2 regions of the Thorsellia kenyensis genome follow, and region 2 is predicted to be linked to the other one. Evidence: riboswitches for the same ligand, from Rfam matches in the RefSeq annotation. Region 2 holds a riboswitch; the other holds the start of a gene.

Region 1 (3,193 bases), on a different contig from region 2:
AGGATATGACTCTTGTGGAATTGCTTTAATTAATCAAGGGGAATTGCACCGCTCAAGGACCACTTCAAGAGTCAGTGAACTTATTTCTCAAATCGCTCAAGAATCACTTAATGGCACAATTGGGATCGCACATACACGCTGGGCAACACATGGGCAACCAACTACTGAAAATGCACACCCACACTTTTCAAAGCATTCAGATCAACTTTCGGCAAATATTGCCCTTGTTCATAATGGGATCATTGAAAATTATGATGAACTTAAAATTATGCTTGAGTCAAAAGGATTTGTCTTTGAGAGTCAAACCGATACAGAAGTCATCGTACATCTAATTAATTATCTCTATGTAGATTGTCTTAAAGAGGCCGTAACCGAGGCAATATCACACTTAAAAGGTGCATATGCACTTGCGGTTATGTGTCGTTCTGAACCCCATAGACTGGTAGGTGCTCGTCATGGTTCTCCTTTAGTACTTGGTTGCAAGCCCCAAAACCCAACAATTCATGGTAATTTCCTTGCCTCTGATGCACTTGCTTTAACTGGGGTAACAGATCAAATCATCTATTTAGAAGAAGGTGATGTAGTTGATTTACAAGCCAATAACTATTGGATTTATGACAAATCAGGCGCCTGTGTAACTCGGACCATCCACACTGTTCATAGCCAATCTTTCAATACTGATCTTGGTCCTTATCGTCATTTTATGCAAAAAGAGATCTTTGAACAACCAAGAGCAGTGGCTGATACACTACATGATATTGACTCTATCGATCCTGAATTATTTGGTTTACTCGCTAGAAAAAGATTCAGTGAGATAGATGGCATCCTTATATTGGCATGTGGTACAAGCTACTATTCAGGCCTTACTGCGAAATATTGGATAGAAGCAATCGCTAAAATAAAAGTTGAGGTGGAAATAGCGAGTGAATACCGCTATCGTCAAAGTGTTCCCTCTTCTAATACATTGGTTATTACTATGTCACAATCTGGTGAAACAGCAGATACCTTGGCTGCACTAAAGCATGCAAAAAATTTAGGTATGACCAAAACCTTAGCCATATGTAATGTTCCGACCAGTGCAATGGTAAGAGAGTGTGAGTTAGCCTATATCACGAGAGCTGGAATTGAAATTGGCGTTGCCTCTACTAAAGCATTTACTACTCAATTAACGGCATTGTACTTACTGACTTTAGTCTTAGCTAAATTGAAAGGGAATCTTTCGGAACTTCAAGAAATAGAAGAATTAAAACTGCTTAAGCACCTACCAGTTGCTATGCAAGAAATTTTAGAATTGGAGCCTAAAATCACGAAGTGGGCAGATAAGTTTGCCACAAAAGAACATGCTTTATTTTTAGGTCGTGGGATGCATTATCCAATTGCATTAGAAGGCGCTCTTAAGCTGAAAGAAATCAGTTATATTCACGCGGAAGCTTACCCAGCAGGTGAATTGAAACATGGACCTCTCGCTCTTGTTACTGAGGAAATACCTGTAATTGTCGTTGCTCCTACCGATCAATTATTAGAGAAATTAAAATCGAACATGGCTGAAGTGAAGGCTCGTGGTGGCGAATTATTTGTTTTCTCTGATGATGCTTCAAAAATTGAACCATCGTCAGGTATGCATGTCATTAAATTGCCAGGAGTATATGGCAATTTATCACCAATACTACATACCTTGCCATTACAACTTTTAGCTTATCACGTCGCAATTGTTAGAGGGACAGATATTGATAAGCCACGTAATTTAGCTAAAAGTGTTACAGTAGAATAAAAAATCAGTCGTCATTGATTTTTATTTAAAACTGCGTAAAATAAGAACGGCTCAACGGGGTGCTTAATAGGCTGAGATAAAACCCGTCGAACCTGATCCAGTTAGTACTGGCGAAGGGATTTGAGTCAGATGCTTTTATATCTCTACTCAATCCTTTGTGTTTTTAAGTGAACCATTCACCTATGAATAGTCTTATCAAAGGAGTTTTAATGAGTCATTTTTCTATCCGTTCGTTTCAATTAACAAAAAAAACTGTTACGTTAGTTTCAGTAGGCCTTCTGTTTTCATCATTTGTTGCCTTAAGCGCAGAGCTAAACAATCAAAATAATATATTGACTATATATACCTATGACTCATTTGTCAGTGAATATGGTCCTGGCCCACAGATTAAAGAGGCATTTGAAAAAGAATGTAACTGTACGGTTAATTTTATAGGTGCTGCTGATGGGGTAACACTCTTGAATAAAATCAGGAATGAAGGGAAAAACACTAAGGCGGATATCGTGCTTGGATTGGATAATAATTTACTCCAAGAAGCAGTTGATACAGGACTTTTTGCGCCTAGTGATGTTGATTTAACAAATATTGACATGCCATTTGGTTGGTCTTCGACTCTTTTTGTACCCTTTGATTATGGTTTTTTTAGTTTTGTTTATGATAAAGAAAAAACAAAAGAGGTACCTACCTCATTAAAAGAACTGGTCTATAGTGATAAACCTTGGACAATTATTTATCAAGATCCGCGTACCAGTACTCCAGGACTCGGTTTTATTTTATGGATGCAGAGTGTTTTTGGTGACAATGTCTCTGATGCTTATAAAAATCTTGAGCACAAAACAGTCACTGTAACAAAAGGTTGGAGTGAAGCCTACTCCCTCTTTTTAAAAGGGGAAGCAGATTTTGTATTGAGTTATACAACTTCACCTGCCTATCATGAAGTCATAGAAAACAAAAACAACTTTGCTGCTTTGAACCTTGAAGAGGGGCATTATCTGCAGATTGAAGTGGCTGGTAAAATAGCCCATACTAAAAATAACGAACTTGCAGATAGTTTCATGCAATTTATGGTTTCAGAAGCTTTTCAATCACAAATTCCCACAACAAATTGGATGTATCCCGTGATTAATACGAAAACATCAGCCATATTTGATAATTTATATTTTCCGAAAGATGCTTTTGAATTCGGAGCTGTGGAAGTTGCTGATAAGAAAAAAATGTGGATTGAAACGTGGCAAAATGCCTTAAGTTTATAAAGTTAGAATGGCAGTTCCCAGGTGTTCTGTCACTCTTGTTTATCTCGAGTATATTATCTTTTATATTAGGGGGATTTTTATCTAACATCCCCCCACTTGCATTTATCAATACATTATCAGAGGGACTTTCTCCGTATTTAAAAAAGGTCATTACCTTCTCTTTTTATCA
Region 2 (3,193 bases):
TCCACCAATAAGAACACCCGAAATTAATTGCAAAATTAATCTTAGATAGAATAAATCAGTGGAAAACCAATCATTAATTAATGCAGAATAAAAAAAAGGAAATAAGCCTCCAAAGAAACCTGACAACATAAAAACAAATAAATTATCTTTGCGATATCTTGTAAGAGTAAAAGCTGATTCACTACTTGCTCCTTGAATAAGAGCAGATATGATAACTCTTGCGCCAAAAGGGGACGCTAAAACAATTACTTCAATTAGTGCAGCCAGTAATTCAGCAAAAACACCTGCTAATGGCCTTTTTAGTATGGCGAGTGCGATAGGGGCAACCATCAGCCAAGCACCAAATAAAATATGTTGACTCAGATCAGCATAGGGACCTAATAGAATTTGCAGCACAAAAAAGAGTTGAACAAAGGCGTAATAAATCACACCAAAAACGGATCCTAAAGCGACTAACAGCATGACCTCTTTACTTGACCAATTTTTTTTTCTTGTCGCTATTGAACTTTCTTTCGAACCTTTATTAAAGAACATATTTCGCCCTCACCTGTTTATTCCATTGAATTTATTAATTAAAATGCCATAGTTGGACTGTTGATAGAAAGCGTTGTGTGTGAAGTAACATGCTGAACAGTTTGACCAACTAACATCCAACCCATAGCAATCGTTTCCAGCACCTGCGCTAAATCACCTTTCAATTCAGTGACAAAGTGAGTACTTCTATGATAGGTTCCTTTATCTTTTGCAAAATCTATTGCTCGATAGATATCGTCCATATGAGAAAATGCGGTTTGTCTATCATCAAATAATGGATATAACGACCACTGCGCTAACACTGTAATGCCCGTTTTTTCAAGCGAAATATTTGTAGAATGTGTAGCTAAAGATCTGTTAGGTAGCTGGCATGTGATTTCACCAGGACAACCTCGTGAAAGCAAAATCGTGGCTGAAACATGATGCCCAGAAGCAGCAATTTTAGTGATGACTGTATAAAGATAATCTAAAATATTCCGTTCTGAGCCTTTTATTAAGGTACTTACTGCATCTGTTTGAATTTTTAATTCTTTTGGTGTTGGGCTTGCTAAAGCATCTAAAATAATAGAAATATAATCATCGCTCATCACATTCACTGTAAAACGAGCACCGACACCAAAATCTTGTGGGGTCGATGGTACCTTGATATCGATTTGATTAATTTCTTGAGTGGTGGGAGTTAACTTTAACTCTGAGTTAGGAAATGTAATGTTTGGCTGATTTGAATTCATAGTAGTACCCTTTAATATAACGAATGGTTAAACCAATGTTGATAGATAGTAGAGGGCACGGGTAAAAAAAGAGCAGGCCTCCTTGCGCTGGCATTATCCAGTTCAAGTTTGACGGTCGAAAATTATTAATTTTCCTCTCAGCCGAGTTTACTCAGCTCCCGTGACAACTGTGCCATACTATTACGAATTTTTTAGGTTTTTGCAAGCAAATCTTATTTTTTTGCTCATAATCAATAAAAATCTTTTTTTATCACGCACTCATCTTATTAAAAATTAGCTTAGTTCTACTGATTCATAGTTAAGGATGTCTAATTACTGACTCAGCATAAGGTGTTATGATAAAGAAAGGCCGTTGTCTTATGGTGTATAATGAATCTATTTCCTCGTATTTAATTTAGTCTAGGACAAACTTCAAATGGGAAAAACATATAATATCAATGACATTGCTCTTATGGCTGGTGTTGCCAAAAGCACTGTTTCTCGCTATTTAAATGGCGGGTATGTCAGTGAAAAAACTCGACTGCAAATTGAAAATATCATTCGAACAACAGGATTTAGCCCTAATCAAACAGCTCAAAATTTAAAATCAAAACAGCGTAAAGTGGTTGGAGTCGTCATTCCAAGAATCGACTCTTATGCTGTATCGAGAACGCTGATGGGATTGGATGATGCTCTCAATGCGGTAAATATGCAGATGCTTGTTATTAATTGTAGTCAATCAATTGATAGAGAAATCGAAGCATTGGACAATTTAAGTAAACAAAAACTAGCTGGTATCGTTTGGCTGGCTTCAGCTATTTCTAAAAGGCATCATAAAATCATTAATCAATTAGAATCAGCCAACATTCCTATTTTACTTTTAGGTCAAACTCATCCCACTTTGCCTTATATTGCTTATCCAGATTTTGATGGTGCCTTTTCATTAGGTCAATACTGTAAATCACTTGGTCATAAAGAAATAGCATATCTTGGTGTAGAAGAAAAAGACTTAGCAGTAGGTCTGAATAGATGGCTAGGTTTTAAAAAATCCTTCGATGAAGCTGATATTAGCTTAACGAGATATTTCTGTTCTTTTAGTCTGCAAGATGCCTATGAATTAACGAAAAAAATAATCAACGCACAAAGTAATTACACGCTTTTATTATGTGCAACAGACAATATCGCTCTTGGGGCTTATAAAGCTTTGTCTGAAGCGAAAATAAGGATCCCAAATGACATTAGTCTTACTGGTTTTGGTGGATATGACTTTACTCAAATGCTTCATCCCTCATTAACAACCATTGAATTGCCCTTTTATGAGGCAGGACAAATCGCAGCATTTAAGCTTAGGTATATTTTGCTATCTCAAGATAAAACGATTGGTCAAACAACAAATAAGCAAGAAAATGATCCTTATCTTCAGTTAAAAAAAACATTTACCAACTCAGCTGCTGCTCTGTATTTATCATCAGCTGAAAAAGAGAACATTTCACATGGATGCCAGCTTGATTCTCATCAACTGTGTACTACATTTACGTTAAAAAAACGCCAGAGTGTTGACATTAGTGACAAGAAGAAGTAAATTTATGGAACCGATTCCATAAATTAAAAGTAAAGCTTTTATAATTTTCGTCCACTACTAAATGAGGGCTTCATGTGAATATTGAACTAGCAACACAACAACTTATTACTGCGCTAGGCAGCGCGTCCAACATACAGGCTGCTTCACATTGTGCTACACGCCTAAGACTGGTTATAAAAGATGAGACGTTAATTGATGAGAAAAAAATTAACGCCATAGACATGGTAAAAGCGACCTTTTCGACAGGTGGACAATATCAAGTGATCTTAGGCACAGGCACAGTCAATCTGGTTTATAATATGCTGAGTAAACAATTGGATCTAGGTGAGATGTCAACAGAAAACGTCAAAACCGCAAGCTTTGAAAA

What was found. Region 2 has a riboswitch for thiamine pyrophosphate ahead of ACFFIT_RS06750 (YkoF family thiamine/hydroxymethylpyrimidine-binding protein). Riboswitches for the same ligand answer to the same signal wherever they lie in the genome.
Region 1: linked by a shared signal. The riboswitch ahead of thiB (thiamine ABC transporter substrate binding subunit) and the one ahead of ACFFIT_RS06750 (YkoF family thiamine/hydroxymethylpyrimidine-binding protein) in region 2 are both predicted to bind thiamine pyrophosphate.

The regions. Positions count from the first base shown of each region.
Region 1 covers NZ_JBHLXE010000097.1:15,342-18,534, reverse strand. Annotated here, with positions in the region: gene glmS (glutamine--fructose-6-phosphate transaminase (isomerizing)) at 1-1,771, shown strand, start outside; TPP riboswitch at 1,817-1,908, shown strand; gene thiB (thiamine ABC transporter substrate binding subunit) at 1,981-3,024, shown strand; gene thiP (thiamine/thiamine pyrophosphate ABC transporter permease) at 3,000-3,193, shown strand, end outside.
Region 2 covers NZ_JBHLXE010000076.1:18,216-21,408, reverse strand. Annotated here, with positions in the region: gene ACFFIT_RS06755 (ECF transporter S component) at 1-534, opposite strand, end outside; gene ACFFIT_RS06750 (YkoF family thiamine/hydroxymethylpyrimidine-binding protein) at 573-1,265, opposite strand; TPP riboswitch at 1,328-1,437, opposite strand; gene ACFFIT_RS06745 (LacI family DNA-binding transcriptional regulator) at 1,681-2,826, shown strand; gene ACFFIT_RS06740 (sucrose-specific PTS transporter subunit IIBC) at 2,901-3,193, shown strand, end outside.